2 linked regions of the Thiorhodovibrio frisius genome follow. The protein of the gene in region 2 interacts with the protein of the main gene of each other region in a pairwise test. Links are inferred from orthologs where the notes say so. Each region holds a gene or a part of one and is shown on either strand. Other genes may lie near its edges.

Region 1 (3,399 bases), 210 kb from region 2 along the record:
TGGAGGGGGTTGAAGAGGCGTTTCGAGCCGGTGCAGGGTGCGCATGCCGGCCGGGGAAACGCCGATCAGCACTTGTTCCTCGCCAACCTTGACTAGCATCAGACGCTCGCGGGTACCAACAGAGCGAACTGCCAGAATTTCGATGGCTCGGGGGATGCCAGCGCTGGAGGTGCCAGAAAACCGACGCATGAACCAGGCAAAGACCAGGATGGCTATGACCACAAAGGTCAGCCCGCCAATGAGTTGCGCCAGATACCCACCGGCGCCATAACTGCCGGTCACATAGCCACCGGTGGCCGGAGGTGCCGAGCCAGTTGCCGGTTCACTCGCTTGCAGCGTCTGCGCCACAAGTGCGCACAGCAAGGCAGCCAGCGGCAGGAAGCCAAACCGGTGCCATCCACCGCGAGTGCGCATCACTTGTTAATCTTCCTGATGCGCTCGCTGGGGCTGATGACATCGGTCAGGCGAATGCCGAATTTTTCATTGACCACCACCACCTCGCCGTGGGCGATCAGGGTGTTGTTGACCAGCACATTCAGAGGTTCGCCGGCAAGACGGTCGAGTTCGACCACCGAGCCCTGGTTGAGCTGCAGCAGATTGCGAATTGGAATTTTGGTGCGGCCGATTTCCATGGAGATGGTGACAGGAACATCCAGCACCATGTCGAGATTAACCGAATCCACCCCGGAGGGCATTGCTTCGGAAAACTCCTCGGGCTGCATGGGTTGTGCCGCGCCAGGGTCGATACCACCGCCGAGCCACTCGGGCTGTCGGACGCCAGAAGCCGGTTCGCCGGCTGCTGCCATGGCGGCATCGACATCGGCCTGCGGGTCGGCGCCATCCTTCTGCTCTTCATGACGCTGTTCTTCAAGCGCTGCCGCCCAGTCGTCAGCGGCGGATTGGCCGTCCTCGGCATCCTGCGCATCATCCTCGGCTGGGTTCTCGTTGTCCTCGCTCATGGGTGGGGCTCTTTGGGTTGAATTGCTGTCTTGACTCCCCGCCGGGGAGCGCGCCGCTGGTCCAGATCAACGATGCAGAATTTCTTCGATTTTGATCGCGTTTTGTCCGTTGAGTGTTCCGTATTTTCCACGGAAAAGCGGCACATCCTCAACATTCAGCACAACGTGATCGGGTAACTCTATCGGAATAATGTCGCCTGGCCGCACTCTGAGCAATTCCTCGACGCTCAGCGTCGCCTCGGTCAGCATGGAGCTGATCTCCACCTCCGCGAGCTGAACTTCATCCTGCAGGGCGTGCAGCCAGCGCTGGTCGACCCCTGAGCGGTCCGACTGTAGGCCGGTATCGAGATGCTCGCGGATGGGCTCGATCATCGAGTAGGGCAGGGTCACATGCAGATTGCCACCGCCGCCATCGAGATCGACGTGGAAGTCGTTGATCACCACGATCTCGGTGGGGCTGACGATGTTGGCGAACTGCGGATTGACCTCCGAGTTGATGAACTCGAATTTCAGCTCCATTACCGGCTCCCAGGCTTTCTCCATGTCGCGAAAGGCGGTGTTGAGAAGATTCTGGATGACGCGCAATTCCATCGGCGTGAAATCGCGCCCTTCGATGCGGGTGTAGAAGCGCCCGTCTCCGCCGAAGAAATTGTCGACCAGTACGAACACCAGCTTGGGATCGAACACGAAAAGAGCAGTCCCATGCAGGGGCGCTACCCGCACCAGATTCAGGCTGGTGGGTACGAACAGCGAATGCACATAGTCCGCAAACTTGGTCAGCCGGGTGCCCACCACCGAAATCTCGGCCGAACGACGCAGCAGATTGAACAGATGCACCCGCAAGTAGCGGGCAAAACGCTCGTTGATCATCTCGAGCGTGGGCATGCGCCCGCGCACGATGCGCTCCTGGGTCGCAAAGTTAAATTCCCGTGCCTCGCCATCGGCGGGAAAGGGGTCAGTCTCTGTATCGATATCGCCGCCATCGACACCGTGTAAAAGGGCGTCAATTTCGTCTTGGCTGAGGATATCGGTCTGCTGGGCCATGGCGCGTGCTTCCTTTCGTTAGATGCAGGGGGCTACTGCATCACGATCTCGTCAAAAAAGACATTCTCGATACCGGCCGGGGAGCCGGTGCGGACCAGGATTGCGGTGACAGTTTCGTGGACCTGCTCGCGCAGGGCTTCTTTTCCTTCCGGGGTGTTCAATTCAGCAAAGGTTTGATTGCCAAAAAGGGCAAGCAGATCATTGCGGATAATGGGGGTATGCAGCTCAAGTGCATCAATGACGGCCTGATTCCGGCTAGCTAAGACCACATTGACCCGCAGGTGGTTGGCCGGTTCATCGGGGGGCAGAGTCGCAGTGATGGGTTTGGCCAGTCGAAAGTAGATCAAAGGCGAGGGGCCAAGTTCCTGCTCAACGACCGGCTCATCGCTTCCGCTCAGCAGGAAAAACCAGGCCGCCGCACCACCGCCGCCGAGCAGGATGAGCGCCAGAAGAATCATCACAATCAGCTTGGTTTTGTTGCTGCCACCTTTGGCCGCTGCCTCGTCTTTTTTTGCCGGTTTCTTTGCCATGCGCGATTGTCCTGTCGGATGATCTCTGGATCGGGTTGTCTTTGGGTCAGATTGTCTTTGGCGTGGAGTTTAGCAAACCTGCATCCAACAGGATGCAAGGTACAACCGATTTTCGCGACACCCAGCCCGCAGCCACACTAGGGTAGCGCCAGAACGAGCCGAAATCTCACAGGGTTTCGGTATAGAATTCGGGCTGGCGATGTAACGCCATCCATGGCCGTTGCAAATCCTATCGCGAAGCTGCGGTCCACTCCGACATCGATTAGCGACAAATTGGCGACCATGAACAAAGACCAGATCAATAACCTGACTATCCTGCTGATGACGCTCGGCATTAGCGCGCTGTTTTTTAGCATGATCCATCAGTTTCTGATGGTCATGTTCCTCTCCGGGCTGTTCAGCGCTCTGGCCCGGCCGTTTTATCTGCGCCTTGATCTCTGGTTGGGCGGGCGGCATCACCTGGCCTCCCTGGTGACTCTGCTGGCGATGGTGTTCATTATTCTGATCCCGCTGGTCAGCCTGATCGGTATTGTGGTCGCGCAGGCCATTGATGTCAGCCAGTCGGTTACCCCATGGGTAAAAAAGCTGAGCGAACCAGGCGTGTTCGCCGCAGAAATCACCCATCTGCCCTTCTATGACGACCTGCTGCCTTACCGCGATTTACTGATTTCAAAAGCCGGCGAAGCCGTCAGCATGGTGAGCAAATTTTTGGTGGGCGGGCTGTCGTCTCTCACATTGGGCACGGCCAATGTGGTTTTCATGGCCTTTGTGATGCTTTACACCATGTATTTCCTGCAAATGGACGGCGACAAGTTGGTCGAGCGGATTCTCTACTATCTGCCGCTCAAAAGCAGTGACGAGCATCT
Region 2 (8,126 bases):
CCCTTCAGCAAAGCACCCAGGGACATCTCCGCATCCAGGGGCATCTCCGCATCCAGGGAAATGTCCGCCCCCGACGCCTCGGCGTCCAACAGCGGCAAAGTATCGCCACCGGCGGCATCCACTTGCCCCTTCAGCAGCGCCTGGAGCTGAGCGAGCATGGCTTCGATGTCCATGCCCTCAAGCGTTTTGGGATCGACGCCAAGTTCGACTAGGAGCCCGCCGAGTTGTTCTTCAAGCGCCCCGGTAAATTCGCCGTCTTCGCCAAGCTCGCCGGATGCCGGCGCGCCCTTTGCCCCGACTAGGGCGGATGCGCCCGAGCGGCCTTCGACCGCCGCGTTCTGGGTTCCCATCATGATGTCATGCCTCTTTGCTCGAACCGATGTCCCCGGTTGATCTCATTGCCCCATCCCTTGGTCAATACCGGCTTGATTGCAACCGGCGCACCGGAATAAGAGCAATTTTTATGCCGGAAAATAATCCTTTGTGCCAGACGTCAGCGCCTCTCATCATTGTCCCCCGTCTGCACCTGCTCGAAGGCTTTGCGCGTGGCCCAGGCGTCCTGCTCCCCTTGCAGGCGTCGATTTTCCGTCACCTGCTCGACCTGGCGACGACGCTCAATCAGCTTTTCAAGCGACATGCTGTCGCGGCGCTTGTCCATCCAAACCTCTCGGGCTTGTTCGGCCCGAGCTTCGGCGGCGGCGACGCGCAATTCTTGCTGTTCGATTGCCGTGCGCAGCTGCCCGCGCATCTCCGCGACTTGTTTCATGCCAATGACGCTATCGGGCACGCCGGTGTTCAGATAGGACGCCAGCAATTCCTCAAGTTGACCGCGCTGCCCATCCGCCCGGCGCAGTTCCTCGAGCCGCCCGGCGAGGCCAACGGCGGCCTGGTTTTCGATCATCTCGCGCACCTTAAGCAGGCGCTGAAAGCGTTTGACACTCATGGAAGCTGGCCCGGCATCATGCGGCGGCCTTGGCCTCGGTCAGGCCAAAGAGTCCGAACAACTGCGCGCGCGCCTCGGTGAAGGTCACCCGCTCAGTGCGATTCTGGCGCACATAGTCCTCAAGCTTGTTGCGCATGGCCACCGCCTCGTCGAGCACTGGATCAGCGCCCTGACGGTAGGCGCCGACGGCGATCAGGTCGCGGTTCATCTCATAGGTTGAAGTGAGATTGCGGTAGTGATGCGCAGCTTGGCGATGCTGGTCGTCGATCAGGGAGTCCATGACGCGCGAAACTGAGGCGCCAACATCAATGGCCGGGTAGCGCCCACGCTCGGCGATGGCGCGCGAGAGCACCACATGGCCATCGAGGATGGCGCGCGCGGCATCGACGATGGGATCGTTCTGGTCATCACCCTCGGCAAGCACGGTGTAGAACGCTGTAATGGAACCGCCGCCCTTGTCGCCATTGCCGGCGCGCTCCACCAGCTGCGGCAAGCGAGCAAAGACGGATGCGGAATAGCCCTTGGTGGCCGGCGGCTCGCCGATGGCCATGGCGATCTCGCGCGCGCCCTGGGCAAAGCGGGTTAAGGAATCGACCAGCAGCAGCACATTGAGCCCTCGGTCGCGAAAATACTCGGCAATGGCGGTGGCCACCCAGGCGCCGTGCTGGCGCAGCAGTGGCGGCTGGTCGGCTGGCACCGCCACTACCACGGTGCGCTTGCGCGATTCGACATCAAGGATGTCGTGAATGAATTCGTTCACCTCGCGGCCGCGTTCGCCGATCAGCCCGACCACGATCACATCGGCCTCGGTGTGGCGGGTCATCATGCCGAGCAGCACGCTCTTGCCCACGCCACTGCCGGCAAACAGGCCCAGGCGCTGACCACGGCCGACTGACAGCAGGCCGTTGAGCGAGCGGATACCGACATCGAGCGGCGTGCGCACCGGGTCGCGTTTGAGCGGGTTGATTGGCCGGCCCTCAATGGAAATGTGGTCGGAGGCGCGGATACGTCCCAGGTCATCGAGCGGCTTGCCGTTGGCGTCGATGACGCGCCCAAGCAACTCGGGGCCGACGCCGATCAGCCGCGCCTGCTCCAATGGCTCGATGCGCGCGCCGGGCGCGACGCCCTCAAGCTTGCCCTCGGGCATCAAAAAGGTCTTTTCGCCATGAAAGCCGACCACCTCAGCCAGCAGTCGCTCGCCGCTAGCGGTGTGAATGGCTGCGCGCCCGCCAACCGGCAGGCGCACGCCCTCGGCCTCGAGTGTCATGCCGACCATGCGCGACAGGCGCCCCTCGGGCAGCGGGTCTGGCACCCGCGCGACCCGTTGTTGGGACTCGCGCAAGCGCTCGCGCAGGCCCTTGACCAGATCGCCGCTGTGCTGCTGGCGCAACTGCTGGATGCTTTCCGTCATGACGAGACTCCTTCGTTCAAGGGGTTGGCATCTGCGGCTGCCGGCTCGCCAGTTACCTGGCCAGTCGTGTGCGCGCCTGTGTGGCCAGCCTGCTGCTCAGCTGCCTCTTCTGTGTCGCCGCCCTGTGCGCCCCCACTCTGAGCTGCTGAAGGCAGGGATGCAGACGTCTGCGGGGCCTGGTCGATCTCGTCGATCTCCTCGGCTTGCTGGATTTCCTCAGCCTGCTCGATCGGCTGCGCTGGCGGGCGACTCAGCTCGCCCCAGATGGCATCGACCGCTTGCGCGATGCGCGTCTCGACGCTGGCGTCGATGCGACTCGGGCCGCTTTCAACCAAACAACCGCCGCGCGTTACCTCGGCATCGGCCAACCAGCGAATGTTCTCGCCCTGATCTTCAGCATAGGCTTCCACCACCGCAAGGTCTTCGGGGTTCACACGTACCCGCACCTGAACGTGCCGCGCGGGCAATTTCCCCAATGCCTGATGCAACACGCCACGAACCAATTCAGCACGACTATCTAGCTCAGCCATGATCACGCGCTCGGCCAGCGTGGTGACCAGGGTCAGGAGTTCGGGCTCAAGGTCATCGGCTGCGGATTCCAGCGGGTCAGCCAGCTCGCGCGCGATGCTCTCGAGCGCTGCTACCGACGCCTTGAGTTCGCGGTCCGCGCGCGCCTGCGTTTCCTGCTCGGCTTCGCGTTGGCCGCGCTCGCTGCCTTCCCGGTAGCCCTGGTCGAATCCGGCGGCATGGCCCGCCTCGCGCGCGGCCTCCTCGATGGCGGCCACCTCGGCTGCCGTCGGCAGATGATGCTCGACCTCCGGTTCTCGCTGCGGCAACTCACCAAAGTAAGGCGGCTCCCAGGTTTCGACCTCAAAGCCTTCCGCCTGTTCAGCCCACATGACCTCATCGACAAAGGCGGCTTGGGCTGTCACACCATGGCCTCCCCGCCTTTACCACCAAGCGCGATCTCGCCAGACTCGGACAAGCGCCGCGCGGTGGCGAGGATTTCTTTCTGCGCCGACTCGACATCGCTCAAACGCACCGGTCCCTTGGCCTCGAGGTCTTCGCGCAGCATCTCGCCGGCACGCTTGGACATGTTCTTGAAAATCTTGTCCCTGAGTTCCTCGTCCGCGCCCTTGAGCGCGATCACCAGATTATCAGTGGACACCTCGCGCAGCAGCGTCTGAATACCTCGGTCGTCGACATCAATCAGGTTGGCGAAGACGAACATCAGCTCCTGGATGCGCTCGGCCAGATCCTCGTCGACCTGGGACACGCCCTCCATGACCACAGCTTCTTTGGAGCCGTCCATAAAGTTGAGAATGTTGGCGGCCGCCTGCTCGCCACCGATCAGCGACGACTGCGCACTGCTCTTGCCGGCGAGCTGAGTTTCGAGAATTTCGTCCAATTCCTGCAGCGCCTGGGGCTGCACGCCATCAAGGGTGGCGATGCGCAGGATGATGTCCGACTGCATGCGATCAGGCAGGAACAGCAGCGTCTCGGCAGCCTGGTCGGGATCGAGATGGGACATGACAATGGCCACGATCTGCGGGTGCTCATTGCGGATCATATCGGCAATGGAGCGCGCGTCCAGCCACTTGAGCGCCTCGATGCCCTTGGAGTTACGCCCCAGCAAAATGCGGTCGATGATGCCACCGGCCTTATCCCCGAGTGCATTGGTGAGCACCGAGCGCACATATTCATCCGAGCCGATGCCCAGCGATGTCTGGTCCTGCACGGCATCAGAGAATTGCTGAATCACATAGTCAACCTGACCGCGCGACACCCGCTCGAGCGAGGCCATGGCGGTGCCAACCTTCTGCACCTCCTTCGGGCCCATGTGCTTCATCACCGAGGAGGCAGCGCGCTCGCCAAGACTCATCAGAAACACGGCCGCCTGCTCGGGCCCTGTCATTTTGGAAGGATCAGCCGCCATCGTTAACACCTAACCAAGCTTTCATCACTTGCGCAACCCGTTTGGGATCTTCTTCGACCATTTCCCGCACCGCATCAAGATCAAGCTGCTGCTGATCGGGACCCTTGGGGCCGGTGAGCGCGGCGACGGCCGAACTCTGCTGGCTCAGGGACACATGATCCTCGCCCTCGCCGTCCTCGTCTTCGTCTTCGTCATCGCCGTCCGCGACCATATCCTTGCCGGGTCCGCCAAGCAACTGCTTGACACCTGGGCGCACAACAGTGAGCAACACCAGGATCGCCAGCAAGACACCAGCACCGAGCTTGGCCAGATCGGCGAACCAGGGTTGGGTCCAGACTTGCGCCGGCTCCATCTCCTGCTCGGTGGTGAAGGCCGCCGAGATGACATTAATGCTGTCGCCACGCGCCTCGTTGAAACCCACCGCCTCGCGCACCAGGGCGCGAATGCTCTCGAGTTCTTCGGCGGGCCGCGGAATGCGCGTGACCTCGCCTTCCTCGCTGGTCTGCTCAATATAGTCCACCACCACGGCGGTGGACATGCGCTTGATCGCCCCTGGCATCTCACGCACATGCGCGATGGTGCGATCAACCTCGTAGTTGCGAATGCTATCAAGACTGCGGCTCTTCGGCGCTTCCGTCTCGGCACCGGCGGCGGCCGCATCCGCGCCAAGCTGGCCGCCTGCGGGCGGCTGGTTGGTCAGGGCACCGGGCACGCCCATGGGGCCCAGGTCACTGCCGACACGCTCTTGTTCGCTGACCTGCTCGGAGCGCAACGCGGTGCGGTCGGGGTCGAACAACTCTTCGGTACGCTCGACGCGCGAGAAATCGAGATCTGCGGCCACCTGCACGCGCATGCCCTCAGGTCCAAGAATGGGCAGCAGCAGGGAGCGCACGCGTTGGGCGTAGGTATCTTCGAGCTTGCGGGTATAGTCTAGCTGATCGGCGTTGGCATAGAGCCCCATCTCGTCATCATTGTTAGTCAGCAGACGACCAGTCTGGTCGACCACAGTGACAGCATCAGGCTCTAGGGCCGGCACGCTGGAAGAGACCAGATGCACAATGGCTGCCACCTGGGCGTCGCTGAGCCCGCGACCGCTGCGCAGATGCACCACAACCGATGCAGTCGGCGGCTTGCGCTCGCGAATGAAGACAGAGCGCTCTGGTTGCGCAAGATGCACGCGCGCGAGCTCGACCGGGTCGAGCGCTGCAATGGAGCGTCCCAGCTCGCCTTCGAGCGCGCGCTGGTGACGGGCTGATTCCATCAGACGGCTGGCACCGAAGCCAGAATCTTCTTGTAGAAGCTCGAAGCCGATATCGGCGGATTTCGGCAGTCCCTGGCCAGCCAGCAGCAGCCGGGTCTCGGCGATGCGCTTTTCGGGTATTTCAATCTGCCCGCTCTGGCCCATGCGGTTGCTGACTTTGTAGGGCACGCCCATCTGGCCGAGTGCCTCCATCACTTGGGCAGCCTCGGCATTGTCCATGCGCCCGTCGAACAGGGGCACATAGGTAGGGCGCAGGGCCCAGAACAGCACGCCAGCGACAACCACCATGCCGCCAGCCACCACCCCCAGCAGCGCCAGTTGGCGCCCTGCGGACAAGGCGGTAAAGTTTCTTAAGCCGGTCGAAAGGCGTTCCGTCAGTGCCGCGGCCATGGGTTATTTCTCCGTTGCGTCCGTCAGCCATCAGACCGACATGCGCATCACTTCCTGATAGGCCGTTAGCAGCCGATTGCGGACCTGATTGGTCGCCTCGAACGCCAGGCTGGACTTGCTCATGGCCACCATCACCTGCGGCAGGCTGACATTGGCGTCACCCAGCTCGAAGCGGGTCTGGAGGTCTTTCGACTCCTGCTGTAGCCCATTAACCGCGCGCAGGGAGTCGGTCAGGGTTTCGGCAAAGTTCAGCTCACCGGGGCGCTGCTGGCCTTCTGGCGACTGAATGGGACCAGTGGACTCAATTCCCTCGAGTTTGCTCGTCTGCGCCAGCGCGCGCATCTGCTGCAGAACACTTTGAATTTGCATGTCGCTCATGGCACATCTCCGGCGTGATGGGTACCGGCCCTAGCCTGGCTTTGGACTCCCCCGCGCAGCGGGCGGCACCCTATCTGAATAACCGGAGATATGCAAAGACAATGCCATCTTCCTGACAGGCAGGTCTCAAGGTGCTGGAATCGCAACGCCCTCATCGCGCAGACGCGCCAGCTTGTATCTGAGCGTCCGCGGGCTGATCCCGAGCCGAGTCGCAGTCTGCTTGCGATCACCACCTGCGGCGGCAAGAGTGTCAAGAATCACGCGAATTTCTTGTTGCTGGAGCTGGGAGCCCAAATGAAGTGACGGATTTTCGACGACTGTCGGTCTTTGCGCCTGATCGCCATCGGCAAAAAGCCAGTCAGCATCAAACATTACATCCGCCGCGTCCAGCTCGCCGCCCTGGGCCAGCACGCAGCTGCGCTCCATCAGGTTGCGCAACTCGCGCACATTGCCCGGCCAGTCATGAGCCTGCAAGCGCTCCACTGCGTCGGCTGTCAGGCCGGTGATGCGTCCGCAGGAAAGCTCCTGTGCGAAGGACTGAGCCAGGGGTAACAGATCCTCGGCGCGCTCGCGCAACGGTGGCAGATGCAGCGGAAAAACATTGAGTCGGTAGAAAAGATCCTCGCGCAGCAGACCCTCGGCCAGCGCGCTTTGCGGGCAACGATTAGAGGTGGCCAGCACCCGCACATCCACCGACTTGGGTCGGCGCGCGCCCAAGGGCTCCACCTCGCGCTCTTGCAGCACCCGCAGCAGCTTGGCCTGAAGAGGCAGCGGCATTTCGGTAATTTCATCCAGCAGCAGGGTGCCGCCATCGGCTGCGCGGAATTTGCCCGGACGCGCCTCGCTGGCACCGGTGAAGGCGCCACGCTCATGGCCAAACAAGACTGCCTCTAGCATGTTCTCGGGCACGGCGGCGCAGTTGATGGCTTCAAAGGGTCTTGCGCGACGCGGCGAACGGCGATGAATCTCGCGCGCCAGCACCTCTTTGCCCACCCCGGACTCGCCAGTCAGAAAGACCGTTGCGGTGGAGCCAGCGATGCGCTCAATCAGCTGAAGCAGCCGCTGCATGGCCGGGCTCTCGGCAATAAGCGGCGGGTTTGCCTGACCCTCGGGCGCGGGTACGGATTTGACCAACGCGCGCAGCCATTGCGCCAGGGCCTGTGCCTGCGCGGGCAGTGCAAAATGCTGGGCAGCACCGGCCCTGAGCGCTGCCAGCAGCGCATCCTGACTGGCATCCAGCGACAGGCTCGCGGTGCGCTCGGGCACCATGGCGGCGGCGCCGTCGGCAGCCAGAGCGCGCACCGGATCGGCCAGCAGCCAGATGCGTGGGCGCAACCGCTCGCTTTCAGCGGCAATGCGCTCGCGCGTGCAGGTTTCGAGATGAGTCTTGGGGACCGCAGCCAGCACCGACACCAGTTGATGTCTTACCGCCGGCGACGGATCAACCAAAAGAAGCGTGGCTCTGCTCATTGGAGTCCTTTTGCTAACAAGTTCGCAAAGGAGCCAAGCAAATTCAGGGCCAGCCCTTTCAAGCCACTGTGAAACGCTCAGTCTTCTGCCGCCTCGGCGCCGTCCTCGCGCTCCAAGCCGAACTTGCGCATGCGCTCCACCAGGGTGGTTCGTCGCATGCCTAGGCGCCGCGCCGCGCGCGCCACGACATAGCCATGTTCTTCAAGCGCGGACTGGATCATGCCGCGTTCAAGATCGTTGAAAAATTCGCGCAACTCCACGCCTTCGGGCAGGGATGTTGGCACCTCGGTGGACACAGTGGCCGGCGCGGTATTTGGCTCGGCTGCCGGCAGGACCG

The links.
Region 1: the proteins of fliG (region 2) and fliM interact in binary tests that used the Escherichia coli proteins (3 or more experiments, as listed by UniProt). The link is inferred for Thiorhodovibrio frisius from one-to-one orthologs.

Annotation. Positions count from the first base shown.
Region 1 is NZ_CP121471.1:4,977,697-4,981,095, reverse strand. What follows is about bases 15-2,806. They hold fliM (flagellar motor switch protein FliM), read right to left. Parts: upstream 2,004-2,806; coding sequence 1,026-2,003; downstream 15-1,025. Other genes in these bases: Thiofri_RS22685 (flagellar basal body-associated FliL family protein), read right to left, coding at 2,036-2,533; fliN (flagellar motor switch protein FliN), read right to left, coding at 414-959; fliO (flagellar biosynthetic protein FliO), read right to left, coding at 15-414. Outside these bases: more of fliO, read right to left, coding at 1-14; Thiofri_RS22680 (AI-2E family transporter), read left to right, coding at 2,816-3,399. UniProt on the Escherichia coli protein: FliM is one of three proteins (FliG, FliN, FliM) that forms the rotor-mounted switch complex (C ring), located at the base of the basal body.
Region 2 is NZ_CP121471.1:4,762,394-4,770,519, forward strand. The notes cover bases 2,287-5,286. They hold fliG (flagellar motor switch protein FliG), read right to left. Parts: upstream 4,291-5,286; coding sequence 3,283-4,290; downstream 2,287-3,282. Other genes in these bases: Thiofri_RS21740 (FliI/YscN family ATPase), read right to left, coding at 2,287-2,354; Thiofri_RS21745 (FliH/SctL family protein), read right to left, coding at 2,351-3,286; fliF (flagellar basal-body MS-ring/collar protein FliF), read right to left, coding at 4,280-5,286. Outside these bases: Thiofri_RS21730 (flagellar hook-length control protein FliK), read right to left, coding at 1-353; flagellar export protein FliJ, read right to left, coding at 494-943; more of Thiofri_RS21740, read right to left, coding at 960-2,286; more of fliF, read right to left, coding at 5,287-5,941; flagellar hook-basal body complex protein FliE, read right to left, coding at 5,972-6,319; Thiofri_RS21765 (sigma-54 interaction domain-containing protein), read right to left, coding at 6,446-7,789; Thiofri_RS21770 (sigma-54 interaction domain-containing protein), read right to left, coding at 7,867-8,126. UniProt on the Escherichia coli protein: FliG is one of three proteins (FliG, FliN, FliM) that forms the rotor-mounted switch complex (C ring), located at the base of the basal body.